One region of the Buttiauxella sp. AC038 genome, then DNA from elsewhere that is predicted to be linked to it. Evidence: predicted binding sites of a transcription regulator. Region 1 holds the regulator's gene; each other region holds the start of a gene.
What was found. Region 1 encodes Fur, which represses iron uptake genes when iron is present. Its sites were predicted from a motif close to ATAATAATGAGAACNACTATCAA; they were not measured.
Positions count from the first base shown of each region.

Region 2: a site for Fur is predicted at 1,984-2,006, ahead of AC0IXI_RS15300 (TonB-dependent siderophore receptor). Genes of this name have one in related genera too.
Region 3: a site for Fur is predicted at 2,798-2,820, ahead of gpmA (2,3-diphosphoglycerate-dependent phosphoglycerate mutase). Genes of this name have one in related genera too.
Region 4: a site for Fur is predicted at 2,987-3,009, ahead of entS (enterobactin transporter EntS). Genes of this name have one in related genera too.

Region 1 covers NZ_CEEDCQ010000001.1:3,629,675-3,634,670, forward strand. Annotated here, with positions in the region: gene ybfF (esterase) at 32-808, shown strand; gene ybfE (LexA regulated protein) at 944-1,225, shown strand; gene fldA (flavodoxin FldA) at 1,377-1,907, shown strand; gene fur (ferric iron uptake transcriptional regulator) at 2,252-2,704, shown strand; gene chiQ (ChiQ/YbfN family lipoprotein) at 2,795-3,127, opposite strand; gene chiP (chitoporin ChiP) at 3,175-4,572, opposite strand.
Region 2 covers NZ_CEEDCQ010000001.1:3,191,848-3,196,843, reverse strand. Annotated here, with positions in the region: gene AC0IXI_RS15300 (TonB-dependent siderophore receptor) at 1-1,912, opposite strand, end outside; gene AC0IXI_RS15295 (siderophore-interacting protein) at 2,106-2,999, shown strand; gene AC0IXI_RS15290 (TetR/AcrR family transcriptional regulator) at 3,029-3,661, opposite strand; gene bhsA (multiple stress resistance protein BhsA) at 3,909-4,166, shown strand; gene ldtC (L,D-transpeptidase LdtC) at 4,273-4,996, opposite strand, start outside.
Region 3 covers NZ_CEEDCQ010000001.1:1,576,617-1,581,612, reverse strand. Annotated here, with positions in the region: gene galT (galactose-1-phosphate uridylyltransferase) at 1-447, shown strand, start outside; gene galK (galactokinase) at 451-1,599, shown strand; gene galM (galactose-1-epimerase) at 1,593-2,633, shown strand; gene gpmA (2,3-diphosphoglycerate-dependent phosphoglycerate mutase) at 2,843-3,595, shown strand; gene aroG (3-deoxy-7-phosphoheptulonate synthase AroG) at 3,659-4,711, opposite strand.
Region 4 covers NZ_CEEDCQ010000001.1:3,802,187-3,807,182, forward strand. Annotated here, with positions in the region: gene entC (isochorismate synthase EntC) at 1-429, opposite strand, end outside; gene fepB (Fe2+-enterobactin ABC transporter substrate-binding protein) at 633-1,577, shown strand; gene entS (enterobactin transporter EntS) at 1,686-2,918, opposite strand; gene fepD (Fe(3+)-siderophore ABC transporter permease) at 3,060-4,049, shown strand; gene fepG (iron-enterobactin ABC transporter permease) at 4,085-4,996, shown strand, end outside.

The DNA of each region.
Region 1 (4,996 bases):
TAACCGCACGAAGTAAAAAAAGAACTTTGCCATGAAATTGAATGCTCGCCTGCAAACTGCGCAACAATCGACTAGTAATTCCCCCATCGTCCTTATTCACGGTCTTTTTGGTAGCCTTGATAACCTGGGCGTGCTGGCCCGTGACCTTGGGCAGGATCATACGTTGCTGCAAATCGATCTGCGCAACCACGGTTTATCACCACAAAGCTCTGAGATGAACTACCCTGCTATGGCGCAGGATGTCGTCGAAACGCTCGATGAATATGACTTTGAGAAAGCCATTATTATTGGCCATTCAATGGGTGGCAAAGTGGCGATGGCTTTGACGGCGATTGCCCCAGAGCGTATCGACAAATTAGTACTGATTGATATTGCACCGGTGGATTATCAGGTGCGCCGCCACGATGAAATTTTCACTGCAATAAATGCCGTCAGCGCCGCTTGCGTTAAAACACGGCAGCAGGCCGCGACCGTGATGCGCGAGCATCTTGATGAAGAAGGTGTTATTCAGTTCTTGCTAAAATCCTTTGCCGATGGCGAATGGAAATTCAACGTGCCGGTGCTGTGGGAGCAATATGAGAATATTGTCGGCTGGGAAAACATTCCTGCATGGAATGAACCCTCGCTATTTATTCGCGGCGGCGCATCTCCTTATGTCAATGAATCGCATCGTAGCCAGTTGCTTTCACAGTTCCCTCAGGCGCGTGCTCATGTGGTTGCAGGTGCCGGACACTGGGTTCACGCAGAAAAACCTGATGCTGTTTTGCGCGCAATCCATCGTTTTATCGACACAACAGCGGCAAACTGATTAAAAACAAACCGACTGGCCGCAAGATGTGGCTAACGCGTTGGCGCGCAAGCCATGCTGATGTATGATTGCGCGCTAAATTGCGCCAGAGCACCCCGCTCCGTGCCACCTGAATTCCCTGTCAGTAGTCTAATCATGGCAAAAGAACAAACGGACCGTACTACATTAGATCTGTTCGCGGACGAGCGTCGCCCGGGGCGACCAAAAACCAATCCGCTAACGCGTGATGAGCAATTGCGTATCAACAAACGCAACCAACTCAAGCGCGATAAAGTACGCGGCCTGAAGCGAGTGGAGCTAAAGCTCAATAACGATGCGGTAGATGCTCTCAATCAGCTGGCTGAAGCGCGCAATATCAGTCGTAGTGAATTGATTGAAGAGATACTTCTCGAACAACTGAAGCAACATCTCAGTTAGTTTTAGTGCTATGTCCTGGTATGCGATTTTGCAGTCTGTGCACACCGGGGCGATAGCAGTTTCCGCACCACGAAGTGTTCTGCTATGATTGCCCTATCTGTGGCCAAATAGCAGCCACCATACCATTAAGTATCAAGAGGTTATTTTACTCATGGCAATCGTAGGCATTTTTTTCGGCAGCGACACTGGTAACACCGAAAATATCGCGAAAATGATTCAAAAACAGCTCGGTAAAGATGTTGCTGAGGTGCATGACATTGCTAAGAGCAGCAAAGAAGACCTGGAAGGCTTCGACATTCTGCTTCTCGGCATTCCAACCTGGTACTACGGCGAAGCCCAGTGTGATTGGGACGATTTCTTCCCAACTCTGGAAGAAGTTGATTTCAATGGCAAACTGGTAGCGTTGTTTGGTTGCGGTGACCAGGAAGACTACGCAGAATACTTCTGTGACGCATTAGGCACTATCCGCGACATCATTGAGCCGCGCGGTGCAGCTATCGTCGGTCACTGGCCGACTGCGGGTTACCATTTCGAAGCATCTAAAGGTCTTGCAGACGATGACCACTTTGTTGGCCTGGCGATTGACGAAGACCGTCAACCAGAACTGACTGCTGAACGCGTTCAGAAATGGGTTAAACAAGTTTCTGATGAGCTCAACCTGGCTGATATCATCAACGCCTGATTCTAAACCCTGGCTACTTTAAGATGCAGGCTGGCAATAAACCTGCATATTCAAGGGCGATGGGCATCAATGTGGCGAGACTATTGGGTTTCGCCACATTGATAGTTATTTCCGATTAAAATAATTGCTACAAATTTTTAACTTTTCAGCTTGTCCCTGTACAATGAACTCCTGACAAATAGCTATCAAGGCCATCAAATCGCGACTCAACCGCAATTTTTTAACTTGGTTATGCATAATACTTGCGGTTCCCATTTAGAAGGGGCAGTTCTATAATGAGACGCATTCATCTTAACGCTCACCCTGACTCCGAGCGAATCGTTAAGCAACAGGACAATTTCCGCATGACTGACAATAATACCGCATTAAAGAAGGCCGGCCTGAAAGTCACGCTTCCTCGATTAAAAATCCTTGAAGTGCTGCAGGGGCCGGTGAACCACCACGTCAGTGCGGAAGACTTATATAAACGTCTGATTGATATGGGCGAAGAGATTGGTCTCGCCACCGTTTATCGTGTACTAAACCAGTTTGATGATGCAGGCATTGTGACGCGCCATAACTTCGAAGGCGGCAAATCCGTATTCGAACTGACACAGCAGCATCACCATGACCACCTGATTTGCCTGGACTGCGGCAAAGTAATTGAATTCAGCGATGATTCAATCGAAGCCCGTCAGCGTGAAATCGCATCACGTCATGGTATTCGTCTGACTAACCACAGCCTGTACCTTTATGGTCATTGTGCTGAAGGTGATTGCCGTACCGACGAAAACGCACACGAAATCAGCGAAAAGTAATCTGCACCTCCGGCACCCAGAGTTGGGTGTCAGGCAATAAAAAAACCGGTGAGGAAGCTCATCGGTTTTTTTATTGCCTGAATACAGCGATTACTTATTGTTGGCGCGGATCTCTTGCCAGATTTTATCGCATTTTGCTTTCACGGCCTGGTCATTACCGGTACGTGTTGCCTGAATGCAGTTCTGGTAATCCAGGGTACGAACCGTTTCTTTCTTCGCAAACTCCTGGTGTTCCTTATCCTGAGCCAACACATTCAATACGCTTTGGCAGGCCTGAATTTTATCCGGATTGCCTTCTGCGGTGTTAATACAGGCGCTATACGCTTGTTTTAGTTTTGTGTCTTCCGGAGCCGTTTTAGGTTGTTGCTGCGCACACGCACTTAAACCTAACGCCATCACCACAGTCAGAACGATTTTTTTCATGTTTGATATCCTTAAGAAAACCGGGCGTTTTCACGCCCGGATTCGAATCAGAAGATGGTGAACGGTGCGATGACGATGAATTTCACGTCGCGCTCATCCTGGAAGATGTTGCCGTAACCACCGCCCCAGCTTGGGATGTCTGAATGGTTGTCGTACTGAGTGAAGTGCAGTTTGAACAGCGTGCCTTTCGCACGACCATCCTGAACGGTGTACAACGCATCAAGGCTGTACGCAGATTCTTTCAGGCGATTATCAGCATCGTAGTAACCGTCAGTGGTTGGTTTAGAGCTTGGTTTAGCATCCCATGCGTACACATAAGAAGCACCCACTGCCCAACCTGCCAGGTTCCAATTGCTCAGGTCATACATCGCGCCTGCAAATACTGCTTTTTCACCGTTGGCGTTGAAGTCAGAGCGGTTATCCCACCACACATCAAGACGACCGTTTGAAGATGCATAAGTTGGGGTCATACGCTGCAGGAAGTAACCTTGCTGGCCATCGGCCTTAACAATAGTTCCTTCAAGACGCAAATCAACCTGACCCACTCTGTATCCGAGAGTCAATGCCTGCAACCATGCAGTGCCGTCGTACAGATCGTTAACGCTGCCATCTGAAACTTTGTCACGCGTACCGTAGAACTGGTAGCTGGTTGTTAACGGGCTGCCCGCGATATCAAACTTATAGCTTGCTTTGGTGAAATACTGATCAACGTAGCCTTCAGCCTGCCCAAATGCCGCTTCGAGAATGAAATCATTTTTGAAGTCATACTTCGCGCCAAGAGAGTGTAAATATTCAACTTTGGTTTTTTTGTCGTTCTGATAGAACTTGTCCATTTCCAGGTGCCATGGAGCTTTGTACTCGTTGGTCCACATGTAGGAGAAGCTCAGCGCACCAGAATCGCCGTAATCAAAGTTTGCACCGGCTTCAGCGCCCTGGTAAGTACCAGGCATGAAGCTCCAGTGTGGTGCGAGCAAGGTTTGCCCGGTTGGCTGAATGTAACCGCCACGTGCCCAAACCGGGCCGTATTTGAATTTAGCTGCGGCTTTATAGAGGCTAATACCGCTCTTATCACCTGAGTAATCTTCGTCGTAAGCTTTGTTTACAGAGGAGAATGCGATTTCGTTCGGGTGACCGCTGTTACCATTTTCTGCCATTTCGATAGCAGTAAAGGCCGCAATATCCAGACCGAACATGTCAGCGGCGAAACCAGACTGGAAGTCCAGGTTGGCGTTCCAGGTGGAATGCGCAAGGTTAGTTTCATATTTATCAGTCGTAACATCTTTACGGTCACGCTCACGCTGCCAGTAATAAACACCACCGGTCAGAGTCGAGTCATCAACAAAGCCTGCTGCGCTTGCCTGAGGGATGACTACAAGTCCTGAAAGAGCCGTGACACCTGCAATTGCAAGCGCCAGTGCACTACGTTTGCCACTAAACGTACGCATATATTATTCCTCTTTGACGTATCAATAATCGCCGGACGTTAAAAGACGCCTTATGGCGAAAAAAAGTAAAAATGCCTAACGGCTAAAGCGGTTATGAATATTTGCCCGCATTACTGCTGCCCTTAAGACTATTTTTCGCGACGCGAATTATCAATGACTTTGTAAGAGTTCATTCCGATATTATGACAGAGAGCACATAATTTATGAGCATTTGTAACAAATAACGACACAAGAGTTTTATCTTGATAATTACTATTTATAAAATACAAAACTCCATATGAGAGCGCTCACATAATTAAAATAAGAATTTTTAATGTTCCGAGGTTGACCATAAAAAGTAGAGAGGAAGAAGTGTAAATAACATTAATTCGCAACGCGAATGTGAAGATATATTTAAGCAAATGATTATAAAGCGAAAAAAAAC
Region 2 (4,996 bases), 440 kb from region 1:
GGTCTGGTGCCCAGCCAACATACGCGGTGGCTTTTGAAGGGCTTGCGTAAATCACGTCCCATTTCTGCCATTTGCCATCCACTTTAGTTTCGGACTTAAGCACGTTAAAGTTAACGCCGGTGCTCCAGTTCGAGTCTGGAATAAAGTAATCCACAGCACCTTCAACACCGTAAATACGACGCTTGTCATCTTCCACATTGATGGTCATATCTGCGCGGTTGATGGAGATCGACTTGTCAGACAACGAGTAGTACGCCGCAATTTGGCTGCGCAGGCTATCACCGGTATAACGCCAACCCAACTCATAAGAATCGACTTTGATCCCCTGTAGTTTTGACTGCCCGACGTTCACGCTATTTACCAGTTGGTAATGGCCATTCACCAGTCGGTAAGTGCCATTACCGTAGTATTTGCCTGGATCAGGAAGCTCTACACCTTGTGAGAAGTTAAACCACGCTTGCTGGCGGTCAGTAATATGCATTAACAGACCGGCATTGAATAACGCGTTGTCGTAATCCGTGCTGCCGCCAGGGATTGCGTCCGCAGACTGAGCGATACCGTTTGCAATACCTTGTTGCTGAGTAAAGCCAACAAAATCATCGACTTTGTTCTCGGTCCACTGATAGCGCACGCCGCCGCTCAGGGTAAACAGTTCGTTGATGTCATAACTGCTTTGCAGGAACGGAGCGAGGTTAGTGATGGTGTAACCTGGATAGCGGCCAGTGGTGTAAATGCTCTGGTTATTCAGACCACCTGAAGCATTGGCTTTTGCCAGATAAAAGAACATTTGGTTCGAGGTAAAGCTCTCGTGATCGGCATCGACGCCATAGGTAATCTGCCAGCCATCCAGCGGTTGGCTGGTAAGAGCCAGTTTCGCCCCGTACTGATCGGTATCCTGCTGGGAGGCCGAGAAACTGGTTACGGCTCCACGCGTGAGCGTCGGGAAAGGATAGAAGGTCAGAGACTCATCACGATAGTAAATCTGCCCAACCACTTCCTGGCCGAGGAAGTCGCTGTTGGAGTATTGCAGGCTAATCAGATGGCGTTCGGTACCAGGAATGCGGTCAGAATTAAGATTGTCACTGACAAACGCTTTGCCATTACCGGTCACTGCGGAGAAATTTTCACCCAGATTCAGCCCGTAATCATCGTCTCCCTGGCTCTTATAATATTGAGTCACCACCTGCAGTTGCTGGGTTTCATCAATATTTATCGTGCCGGTACCCATGACATCCAGACGGTCGGAATACTGTAAACCGGTTTGCGTGTTATCGAGCAAAGTCTGGTCGCCATTGCCATCAAACCAGCCACCAAATTTCTGATAAGCCACAGATAAACGGCCAGAGGCATTATCGTTACCGCCAGAAATGGAGCTGGCGACACGTTCATCATGATCTTTACTGCTGTTAAAACCAGACTTAATCCCGGTTTCAAATTCGACCTGAGTGTCAGGCTGGCCCTTTTTCGTCACGATATTAATCAGACCGCCAGTACTACCACCGCCATACAGCGAAGTTGCACCAGAGATAACTTCGATGTGTTCGATGTTGAAAGGGTCAATAGAGTCGAGCTGGCGGCTATCGGTACGGGAAGAGTTCAGACGAACGCCATCCACTAAAACCACGATAGAACGGCCGCGCATGTTCATGCCGTAGTTGGTACGGCTTTGGCTACTGACATCCAGACCGGGAATTAACTGTGCAAGTGCGTCTTTCAGCTCCTTGCCTCCCTGAATCTGTTGCTCAAGCTCGGTGCCTTCAATAACCCAAGTGGTCTGCGCCATTTCAGCCACCGTACGATGCATACGGTTCGCAGAAACCAGAATATTTTCTTCGGAAGTTTGCTGCGCGAAAGCCGGAGCCATCATCGCCAGAAGCAACGGGTTAAGCACCCAGCGTGCGTTTTTATGCATCATCATCATTCCTTGGATGGGAAAATATTAACATTTGAAAATGTTTTGAAATAAGAACGAGCTGAATTCTGCCGATAACGGTTCTCATTATCAATCTCAATTGATAGTATTTCTCAAATTAATCTTATGAATAATCATATGATTTCTGTGGGTAATTTTTTTGGCGATGGCAAGACAAGGCAAAGGAGCTGAAATGGCAGAGGTACAAAGCTACAGATTGTTTAATGTGCAGCTAATGCATAAATCACACGTTTCACCTTCGCTGTTGAGTCTGGTATTTGGCGGTCCGGATGTGGCAAACATGAAATGTGATTCGCCCGACCAGCGAATCAAAATGTTGTTCCCGTCTGAAGATGGCTCAATTCCGAACTTGCCAGAACATGGGCAGTGGTATTCGTTGTTGCAAGAATTACCCAAAGAAAAGCGGCCGATTGTGCGCACTTATACCTTGCGGCACGTTGACTGCGAGCGTCAGCAAGTGACTGTTGAATTCGTCAGTCACGGCACGGAAGGGCCTGCCTCCGCATGGGCGATTAGCTCGCAATCCGGTGACAAAATACAAATTGTCGCGCCGAATGCCGATTACCCGGAAGACAGCGGCGGTTATGAATGGACGCCACCTGCGGATTTGCGCCAGGGATTAATTGTTGCGGATGAAACTGCATTGCCTGCGGCGCGAGGCATACTTGAACTGCTATCGAAACTGCAAAATCCTCCAGAAATTCAGGCGTTTTTTGAAGTCCCGGAGCAGGGGGATTGCGTGGATTTAAGTGAATTTGGTTTTGCGAAAATTCATTGGTTGCCGCGAAAGGCTGTCAACGCAAGGCATGGGGAGTGCTTACTCAAGGCGGTAAGTGAATGTTCCCAACTCCCTAAAGCTGCGGGGATTACAGAAACAGTTAATGAAGAGGCTGAAGGTGAACTGTTGTGGGATAAAGCCACAACGGCCAGTAACGCTTTTTACGGCTGGGTTGCGGCGGAATCATCGGTTGTGAAAATGCTGCGCCGTTACTTAATTGGAGAATGCGGTGTGAGCCATGACGCCATCAACTTTATGGCCTACTGGAGCAAAGGGCGAGAGCGTTAATACAAAAAGGGCGGTAAAGCCGCCCATGGTTAGATTTTCTTTAGTTCCGGTAACAATCGTAGTGTGGTTTTCACGATCTGCATCAGCTCTTCATAGCTGGCATTTTCGATTGCGCTGATCGACATCCCCTGAATGATACAACAGAGATATTTCGCCAGATTGCGTACGCTTGTGGTTGCCGGAATTTCACCTTTTTGCTGTCGCTGCTCCAGGAAGTGAACCAGAGTCGCTTCCTGCATCGACTGACGCATTTTTATCATCGCGGAGATATCTTCCGAAGAGACGGCCAGCACCGCAGAGGTACATATCATAAAGCAGCCTGATGGTGTCTCTTTGTCAGTAAACATCTCTGCCAGCAAAGAGAGATAATCTTCCAGGGTCTGTTCCAGAGTACGATCTTCGCAATAAAGGCAAGCCTCACGCTGCTGCGTTACTCGTGCGATATAGCGATCTAATACTGCCTTGAACATACCTTCTTTGTTGGTGAACTCTGCATAAAGCGTTGGCGCTTTTGCACCTGTTGCTTCAACTAAATGTGCCATAGAAGTGGCTTCGTAGCCGTGTTTCCAGAACAAAGCCATGGCCTTGTCAAGTGCAGCTTCCCTATCAAACACCTTCGGTCGGCCACGGCTTTTTTTAATGCAACTCGTGTCAGTGGACATGGGAACCGTTTAACCTTTGTCTGTTTAGTGAACGATCATTATAAAAATAATAACACGCGTAAGCCAGAGGTTGATTATTAAAAATAATTTAATCCTATGCTTATGAAAAATAGTGGGTTTATAAAATAATTAACGAGCGTTATAAAAATAGTTTGACGTGTGATGCAGATCACATCTATGATTTAGTTATCGATCGTTAAGTAAAGAACTTAACGGCCTACTAAATAATCTGCTCAAGGTAAATAACATGAAAAACGTAAAAACTCTTATCGCTGCTGCTGTTCTTAGTTCACTCTCTTTCGCAAGCTTTGCCGCTGTTGAAGTGCAGGCAACGCCAACCGGTCAACAGAAAGTCGGCACAATCACCGCAACAGCTGGGACAAACCTGGGTTCGCTGGAAGATCAACTGGCTGAGAAAGCCGAACAAATGGGTGCCAGCTCATTCCGTATTACTTCAGTTACCGGCCCGAACACTTTGCACGGTACTGCGGTAATTTATAAATAAGCATACCCTTCATACTTCAAGTTGCAGCGGTGTTGGTCGCGCCCATTCAATAAAAAAGGCCCTGTTGAAAAACAGGGCCTTTTTTCTATCCGAACTAGCGTGATAATCAGATTTCGTTGGTCGCTACAGTATGCGCGTTAACTTCAATTGGCATGCCCGAGCGGTGCAGCATCGCCTGTTCCATAACTGTCGCGTCAGTTTCAGGGGCGGCCTGGAACTGTTTCATTTGTTCAGTCAGCGTAATCGGCAGCACTTGAGGATCATCATTAATATTTTTCGACAGTGGCTGATGCACCTCAACTAAACGTCTGCCATCTGGCTCGATGGACGTTTTAATCGCGGTATTAATAATGCGAACTGGCGTTCCGACAGGCATATCTTTGTACAGCGCTTTGATATCGCCATCACGCAGACGAATACAGCCCGAGCTGACACGCATGCCAATGCCGAAATCTGCGTTAGTTCCGTGCAGTAGATAAACTCCGCCAAAGGCTGCGAGACGAATCGCATGATGGCCCATTGGGTTCTCAGGCCCGGCAGGAACAACAGCTGGCAGCTTGATGCCATTTGCCAGGTAACGAGCGCGAATATTTGCAGTTGGCGTCCAGGTTGGATTGGCCCGTTTATCTGAAACACTGGTCACCATCGTTGGCGTTACCGTATCACCGCCAAGCTGGCCGATACCAATCGGATAAACCGTCACGCTGTTCTTTCCTTTGGGATAATAGTAAACGCGTAGCTCGGCAAGATTGAGAACCAGCCCTTCACGTGGCGCATCCGGCAGTATCATCTGACGTGGAATGGTCAAAACACTGCCCGCACGGGGAACA
Region 3 (4,996 bases), 2.1 Mb from region 1:
TACGCACAGCGTGAGCTTAAAGACGGCAGCCGTACGGTGGTAGAAACCGAACACTGGATTGCCGTAGTGCCTTACTGGGCCGCGTGGCCGTTCGAAACGCTGCTGCTGCCAAAAACACATATTCTGCGTATTACCGATCTTAGCGCCGAACAGAGCAGTGATTTGGCGCTGGCATTGAAAAAACTGACCAGCCGTTACGACAACCTTTTCCAGTGCTCATTCCCGTATTCCATGGGTTGGCACGGTGCACCGTTTAACGGTGAGGAAAATGGTCACTGGCAGTTACACGCCCATTTCTATCCGCCACTGCTGCGTAGCGCAACAGTGCGTAAATTTATGGTCGGCTATGAAATGCTGGCTGAAACGCAACGTGATTTAACCGCAGAGCAAGCCGCAGAACGCTTGCGTGCCGTATCCGATATTCACTTTCGCCAATCCGGAGAATAAAAAATGAGTCTGAAAGATAAAACCCAACACATCTTTGCCGAACAATTTGGTTATCCGGCGACCCACACAATTCAGGCTCCGGGCCGGGTTAACCTGATTGGCGAGCACACTGATTACAATGATGGCTTTGTGCTGCCATGCGCTATCGATTACCAGACGGTTATCAGCTGCGCGAAGCGTGATGACCGCATGGTGCGTGTTATCGCAGCCGATTACGATAACCAGACAGATGAGTTTTCGCTCGATAAACCCATCATGAGCCACGACACCCAGCAGTGGTCCAACTATGTTCGCGGTGTGGTTAAACATCTGCAAAAACGCGATAAAAACTTCGGCGGTGCAGATTTAGTGATTAGCGGTAACGTGCCACAAGGTGCAGGCCTGAGTTCATCGGCATCGCTGGAAGTGGCAGTGGGCACGGTGTTCCAGAAGTTATATCACCTGGCACTTGATGGCTCGCAAATTGCCCTGAATGGCCAGGAAGCAGAGAACCAGTTTGTGGGCTGTAACTGCGGCATTATGGATCAGCTGATTTCAGCATTAGGCAAAAAAGATCATGCATTGCTGATCGACTGCCGCACGCTCGGCACCAAAGCCGTTTCAATGCCAAAAGGCGTGGCTGTGGTCATCATCAACAGTAACTTCAAACGCACTCTGGTTGGCAGTGAATACAATACTCGTCGCGAGCAATGCGAAACCGGTGCGCGTTTCTTCACTCAGAAAGCACTGCGCGATGTTGAGCTCTCCAAGTTTAATGAAGTCGCTCATGAGCTTGACCCGATTGTTGCGAAACGCGTACGCCATGTCCTGACTGAAAATATCCGCACCGTAGAAGCTGCTGATGCGTTGGCAAAAGGTGATTTAAAACGTATGGGCGTGCTGATGGCTGAATCTCACGCTTCTATGCGCGATGATTTCGAAATCACCGTGCCGCAAATCGACACCTTAGTTGAAATCGTCAAAGCCACTATCGGTGACAAAGGCGGCGTGCGTATGACCGGCGGCGGCTTCGGTGGTTGTATCGTGGCGCTGATTCCGGAAGATTTGGTTCCAACGGTTAAACAGGCTGTCGAAAAACAGTACGAAGCGAAAACCGGTATCAAAGAAACCTTCTATGTATGCAAACCTTCGGAAGGTGCAGGCCAATGCTAAAAGAAACACCACAGCTCGCACCTGACGGGCAGCCCTTCCGCATCTCCACCCTGCGCAATAGCGCGGGGCTGGTGGTCACAGTAATGGACTGGGGCGCAACCTTGCTGTCATGCCGTGTGCCGATGAAAGATGGAACGGTGCGTGAAACGCTGCTTGGCTGTGAAACGCCAGAAGATTATCTGAATCAGGCCGCTTATTTGGGCGCCACTGTCGGCCGTTATGCCAACCGCATTGCGAACAGCCAGTTTGAGCGCGATGGCGTCACTATTAACGTGACAGCAAATCAGGGTGCACATCAGTTGCATGGTGGACCTGATGGTTTTGACAAACGCCGCTGGCGGATTGTGCGCCAGAATGAGCATGAAGTGCTATATACACTTGATTCTCAAGATGGCGACCAGGGATTCCCCGGCGAGTTGCGCGCAACTGCGCGTTATGCGCTTACCGAAGATAACTGCATCACCGTCGAATTCCGTGCCAAAACCAGTAAACCATGCCCGGTAAATCTGACTAATCACGCTTATTTCAATCTCGATGGTAAGCAAAACGATATTCGCCAACATCGTCTTCAATTGCTGGCGGATACCTATTTACCAGTCGATAGCAACGGTATCCCGCAAGCTGGACTTGCCGATGTTACGAATACAGGATTTGATTTCCGCACGGCAAAAACTATCGCCGACGATTTCCTGCATGACAACGACCAGCTGTTGGTGAAAGGCTACGACCACGCTTTCTTGTTGCAGGCGCAAGGCGATGTCAGCCAACCAGCTGCACACGTCTGGTCGAGCGATAATAAACTGCAAATGACGGTCTATACCACAGCCCCTGCCCTACAGTTTTATAGTGGCAATTACCTGGAAGGAACGCCAGCAAGAGAGCAAGGTACCTATAGTGCTTATCAGGGCCTGGCGCTCGAAAGCGAGTTCCTGCCGGACAGCCCAAATCACCCTGAATGGCCACAACCCGATTGCTGGTTACAGCCAAATGAAGAGTATTTAAGCGTTACGGAATACGAGTTTATTGCACTTTAAATTTCTCGCCCTCCACAATGGAGGGCGATTCTTATCCTGATCGCTGGATTTCCCACCATTTAGCGACAAAAATATAACAACCATTCACATCCACCTTACACTCCACACTCTTTTTCGCTATGTTAAACGTTTAGCATTGCCGCTTGCCCCTTTGCGGCAATATAATGATAATCGTTATCATTAATCGCAGGCTTATTAAGGAGTAAACTATGGCTGTTACTAAGCTGGTTCTGGTTCGTCACGGTGAAAGCCAGTGGAACAACGAAAACCGCTTCACCGGTTGGTATGACGTTGATCTGTCTGAGAAAGGTAAAACTGAAGCGAAAGCTGCAGGTAAACTGCTGAAAGACGAAGGCTACTCTTTCGACTTTGCTTATACCTCAGTGCTGAAACGTGCCATCCATACACTGTGGAATATCCTCGATGAACTGGATCAGGCCTGGCTGCCGGTTGAGAAATCCTGGAAGCTGAATGAACGTCACTACGGTGCGTTGCAGGGTCTGAACAAAGCTGAAACCGCAGAGAAATACGGTGACGAGCAAGTTAAACAATGGCGTCGTGGTTTTGCTGTGACTCCACCAGAATTAACTCGCGATGATGAGCGTTTCCCAGGCCATGACCCGCGTTATGCAAGTCTGACCGACAAAGAGCTGCCAACGACTGAAAGCCTGGCGCTGACTATCGATCGCGTTATTCCTTACTGGAACGAAACCATTCTGCCACGCATGAAAAGCGGCGAGCGCGTGATTGTTGCCGCTCACGGTAACTCCCTGCGTGCTCTGGTTAAATTCCTTGATAACCTGGGCGAAGAAGAAATTCTTGAGCTGAATATCCCAACTGGCGTGCCATTGGTATATGAGTTCGATGAGAACTTCAAACCACTGAAGCGCTACTATTTGGGCAATGCTGATGAAATTGCAGCAAAAGCCGCAGCAGTAGCAAACCAGGGTAAAGCGAAGTAATTCGTTAAATGTGAAAAAGGCGTGGTGAGAACCACGCCTTTTTTATTGTTATCGCGTTAAAACTTAGCCGCGGCGTGCTTTTACTGCATCAGCCAGCTGACGCAGTACGGTTTCGGTATCTTCCCAACCGATACATGCATCGGTCACGCTCTTGCCATAAACCAGCGGCTCGCTACCTTCCAGGTTCTGGTTGCCTTCTACAAGGTGACTTTCAATCATCACACCAGTAATCGCAGCATCACCACCAGAAATTTGCTGGCAAACATCGGCACAAACTTCCATTTGCTTCTTAAATTGCTTGCTGCTGTTCGCGTGGCTGAAGTCGATCATCACTTGGGCAGGCAGTCCAGCTTTTTGCAGATCGGATTTCACCTGAGCAACATGCGCTGCGCTGTAGTTTGGCTCTTTGCCGCCGCGCAAGATGATGTGGCAGTCGCCATTTCCGCTGGTAGTCACGATAGCAGAGTGGCCCCATTTGGTCACAGACAGGAAGCAGTGCGGCGCACCAGCTGCATTGATCGCATCGATCGCAACTTTCATAGTCCCGTCAGTGCCATTTTTGAAGCCAACCGGGCATGAAAGGCCAGACGCCAGTTCACGGTGAACCTGAGATTCTGTAGTACGTGCACCAATGGCACCCCAGCTCATCAAGTCCGCCAGGTACTGCGGGGTGATCATATCCAGGAACTCACCTGCCGCTGGCAGACCAGAGTCGTTGATATCCAGCAATAACTTACGGGCAATACGCAAGCCATCGTTGATCTGGTAGCTGCTGTCCATATGCGGATCGTTGATCAGACCTTTCCAGCCCACCGTTGTGCGTGGTTTTTCGAAGTAGACACGCATAACGATTTCCAGCTCACCTTGCAATTCTTCACGCAGTGTCAGCAAGCGCGCGCCATACTCTTTCGCCGCTTTGATATCGTGAATTGAGCAAGGGCCAATGACAACCAGCAGACGATCATCATTTCCTTTCAGAATTTTATGAATCGCTTTGCGCGCGCCAGATACGGTTGCGGCGGCTTTTTCAGTGGCGGGGAATTTTTCGAGCAGCGCTACTGGCGGTAAAAGTTCGTTGATTTCTTTAATGCGTAAGTCGTCATTCTGATAATTCATGATATTTCCGGGAATGGCCTTGAGATTTAGCTTAGTTGCAATCCCTTCAATCTATCGCTTCAGACCTGAAGTGTAAACGGGCTTTTACACTTCAGGCAGAATATTCCTGGAAACGACCTAAAAAGCGTCAAAAAATGGTAAAAACCCGGTTTCCCGCTACAATTTTTAATTGTAAACACTGAAAAATACTCAATTAGCAAAATTGTATTCTGATGCCGCTTTCATGGCTGACATATTTAGCCGATAAAAGCGCCAGGCACAGAATAAAGCCAGTGCACTGTTGGA
Region 4 (4,996 bases), 170 kb from region 1:
CGGCTGGGTGGTAGCGGCAGCGGCATGCGCCACCATCGCCATAAATTTTTCTTGTTCAGGGACAGCTTTACGCGCGGCAATGTTCAGCGGTTGGGCCGCACCACACTGGCTGGAATCAATCTGGCGTTGAGCACGTGAAAACGTCTGCCAGCTTTCAGGAATAAACAATGCTGATGGTTGGCGGGGATCGAAGGGGATTGCACCTACGGCAACGGGCTTCTCGATACCGTGCTTTTTGGCGTTTTCGAACGCTTCACGCAACTGTTTTTGCAGCCCACCATTGAGGTTTTCACCATCAAGTGCCGGGCAGTCGAGTCGAGTAAAGCAGCCGCTTGTCGAGAAACTGCGATAAGGCGACATAAAGAAAAAACTATCGGCACAAGAAGTTAGCTGTTTTTCTTGCGGCTGCCGGGCCAGTAACGTATCCATCCATCCTCCGTCAAAAATGATAAAAGATATTAATAATAATTATCATTTGTATTTCGGAGTCGTAACCTAAAGAGAAACCACCGCGCTGTCAACAAAGGCAAATTTATTTTAACAATTGTGCCGCTTGCACCCTGATGGCATAACAGTGAAAATGAGAAGCATTACCATAACTTTGCGCATAATTTCCTACAGGATGTCATTGAGTGAAAATCAGATTCTCCGCACTAATCCTTTTCTGCCTGAGCAGCTTTGCCCACGCCGCCGACTGGCCGCGCACCATCACCGACAGCCACGGTACGCACACGTTTGAGCAGGCACCGCAGCGTATTGTTTCGACCAGCGTGACGTTAACCGGCTCTCTGCTGGCCATTGATGCGCCCGTTATCGCAAGCGGTGCAACGACGCCCGGCAACCGAATGGGTGACGCGCAGGGTTTTCTGCGCCAGTGGGGAGATGTGGCTAAAGAGCGTAACGTTCAACGCTTATATATTGGCGAAGCCAGCGCCGAAGCCGTCGCGGCACAAATGCCGGATTTGATTTTGATTAGTGCAACCGGTGGTGATTCTGCCCTCGCCCTTTATGAGCAGCTCTCTGCCATCGCACCAACGCTTGTGATTAATTATGACGACAAGAGCTGGCAGCAATTACTGACTCAGCTTGGTGGCATCACCGGGCATGAGAAGCAAGCCGCCGGGCGAATTGCCAGTTTTGATAAGCATCTGAGCGAAGCAAAAATGCATATGGCACTGCCACCGCAGCCGGTGACCGCGCTGGTTTACACCCCTGCCTCTCATTCGGCGAACTTGTGGACGTCAGAATCTGCACAAGGGAAATTGCTTCAGCAGCTTGGCTTCACGTTGTCGACGTTACCCGCGACAATTCAGGCCAGTAAGAGCATGGGGAAACGTCATGACATTGTGCAACTTGGTGGGGAAAACCTGGCCGCAGGTTTGAACGGTGAAAGTCTGTTCCTGTTTGCCAGCGATGAAAAAGATGCCACCGCGCTGGAAAACAACCCGCTGCTTTCGCATTTGCCTGCCGTGCAGCACAAGCAAGTTTATGCGCTGGGCACTGAAACTTTCCGTCTGGATTATTACAGTGCCACTCAGATTCTGGAGCGGATGAGTAAGCTGTTTGCCAGTAAGTAATGGATTGCATGTCGGATGTCGCTAACGCTAATCCGACCTACTGCTTTCAGGTGATTGCGTGGTTTTTCCATGTCGGATGTCACAGCGACATCCGACATGGTTCATGTTTTAAGCAGGAACGGTTTGCTGGTAACGTCGCAATTGCACCAGCACAATCGCCAGCACAACCCCGCATATCGTTAGCGCAAAACCACCCGAGCTTGCAGCCGCAACAGGCGTCATAGCAACGGTCATTCCGCCCAAAATCGCAGCACCAATCGCATCACCCGTCACGTTCTGCGCAGTCCACAGGCCGTTGATACGCCCTAACATCCCGTCCGGGGTAAGCGTCTGAATTAGCGTGTATTGCAACAAAGAGCTAATCGCACTGAGATAACCAAACAGCGCCAGACACGCCAGCCCAAGCCCCCAAACCGGCATCAGGCTGAAAATGCCAATCGAGATAAACGACACAACACCCGTTCCCAGCATGATCATGCCCGGACTCGCGTGATGGGCAATACGCCCGCTGGTCAACGCGCCAATAGCGGCTCCCAGTGGTACGGCGGCATACATCAGGCCGATTTGCGCCGCACTCATTTGCCAGTGCCCGGCGAGCGCCGGATATAACACGCGCACCGCACTCGCCATCGTGAGCAACGCGCCGACTAACGCAATGCCGCCGATAATCGGGTGGCCAACCAGGAAACGTAAACCATTCCACAGTGACAGCAGCGGGTTTTCACGCGCTTGTGGCGGCGGTGCCAGTTTCGGCAAACTCAGCAACGGCAGCAAAGTGATAAAGGTGCCGACGGATGCCAGCGCGTAGTTCCACACCACGCCGCCCGACGCCAGCAGCAGCCCGCCGATCATCGGTGAAATCACCGAGCCCAGGCGCACTGTGAGCATGGTAATCGCACTTGCCTGCATCAGGTTTTCACGCCCCACCAGCGCAGGTGTTGCGGCTAAAAGCGCAGTCACACCGAGCGCGCCAAAGAACCCATCCCACACGCCAAGCAGGTAAATCGCCGCCAGCGATGGTTCAGGTAATGCGGCGTTAATCGTCAGGCCAATAAAGCCGACGCCGCAGGTAGAACGGGCCAGAAGAATCAGGCGGCGGCGCTCGTGGCGGTCTGCCAGCACGCCGCCCATCATCAGACCGATAAACATCGCCGAACCGGTTAGCGTCACCGCAAGACCGACTTGCAAAGAAGAACTCGTCAGGGTCTGAATTTGTACCGGCACCGCAACGCCCAACAACCCCAACGACACAATGGAGATAAAACGGGCGAGGAAGACGGCACGAAAAGCGGGATGAGTCTTGAGTAAACTGAGATTAAGCAGCAAAGAATTGCGGTTCATTACATGGCCTTAAAGCGAATTTTTCTTTCCGGGTGCGAGGCGGCTCATGCTAACATAAACAAATAAGAGTGATAATGATAATAACTATCATTTAATTTTACATGATTTTTGTAGGGCTACGAAGTGAAGGATATACAACGTATGTCACGCTGGTTCATCCTGCTGAGTTTGCTGTTTTTACTCGTTTTAATGGCAACGCTCAGTTTGTTATTAGGTGCAAAATCACTCCCCGCTGAAGTTGTTATCGATGCGCTTAGCGGCCAGTGCCAGAGTGCGGATTGCACTATCGTGCTCGACGCCCGCCTCCCCCGCACGCTCGCCGGTATTCTTGCGGGCGGCGCGCTGGGCCTTGCCGGTGCGTTGATGCAAACCCTGACCCGAAACCCACTCGCTGACCCTGGCCTGCTTGGCGTTAATGCCGGAGCAAGTTTTGCCATTGTGTTGGGTGCGGCGGTCTGGAGTCTGACCTCTCCTCTGGCGCTCCTTGGGCTTGCCTTTTCAGGCGCGCTGTTTGCTGCCCTGGTGGTGGCATTTACCGGTAGTCAGGGTGGCGGCCAACTCAGCCCGGTGCGCTTAACGCTGGCAGGTGTTGCACTCGGTGCGGTGCTCGAAGGTTTAAGCAATGGCATCGCGCTACTTAACCCAGTGGTCTATGACCAGCTACGTTTCTGGCAGGCCGGTTCACTCGATATCCGTACGCTTTCAACGTTGAAAGTCATTGTCTTGCCCGTGCTGGCAGGCGGTGCGATTGCGCTGCTTATCAGTCGTTCTCTAAACAGCCTGAGTATGGGCACCGATACCGCAACTGCACTTGGCAGCAAAGTGGCACGCACTCAGTTGCTCGGTTTAATCGCCATCACTTTATTGTGTGGCAGCGCGACCGCCGCTGTCGGACCAATTGCTTTTATTGGCCTGATGATACCGCATCTGGCACGTTGGCTGGTGGGCGCTGACCACCGATGGTCGCTTCCCGTCACCTTGATTGCCACACCGGTGCTATTGCTGTTCGCCGATATTGTTGGCCGCATGCTGGTTCCTGGCGAATTACGTGTTTCAGTGGTGAGCGCATTTATTGGCGCACCGATGCTCATTTACTTAGTCCGCCGCCAGCGTAAAGGAGCAGGAATTTGAACCGCCTCTCCCCTCGCCTGTTAATCAGCAGCCTGATGCTATTAATGCTCAGTATTATTCTCGGATTGTGGAGTCTGGGGAGTGGCGTTTTGCCACTATCAGTCAACCAGGTGATTGACGCACTACTCGGCTCCGCACCACGCAATATCTCACTGGTCGTCGTTGAATGGCGTTTGCCACGCGTTGTCATGGCGCTGCTGATTGGTGCGGCGCTGGGCGTGAGTGGTGCCATCTTCCAGTCACTGATGCGCAACCCGCTCGGCAGCCCGGACGTGATGGGTTTTAATACCGGGGCGTGGAGTGGTGTTCTGGTCGCCATGGTGCTGTTCGGCCAACATCAAACTGCGATTGCTACCTCCGCCATGGCTGGTGGCATTATTACTGCGCTGGTGGTCTGGTTGCTCGCGTGGCGAAACGGTATTGAAACTTTCCGTTTGATAATCATCGGTATTGGCGTGCGAGCCATGCTGGTGGCGTTCAATACCTGGCTATTGCTGCATGCCTCGCTTGAAACCGCTATTTCCGCAGGGCTGTGGAATGCGGGTTCCCTGAACGGTTTAACCTGGGGGAAATTATTCCCGGCAGCACCGTTAATGTTGCTGGCATTAGTGGCTGGCGCATTGTTAGTGCGGCGCATGCGTTTGCTGGAAATGGGCGATGACAGCGCCTGCGCGCTCGGTGTTTCCGTGGAGCGATCTCGCCTGCTGTTGATGCTAACGGGGGTTATCCTCACCGCCGCCGCAACGGCACTCGCCGGGCCGATTTCGTTTATCGCGCTGGTCGCCCCGCACATCGCCCGCCGTTTGAGCGCCACTTCACGCTGGGGTTTGCTGCAATCTGCATTATGCGGCGCAACGCTGTTACTCGCAGCAGACCTGTGCGCCCAACATCTGTTTATGCCGTATCAATTACCGGTCGGCGTCGTCACCGTAAGTCTCGGCGGTATT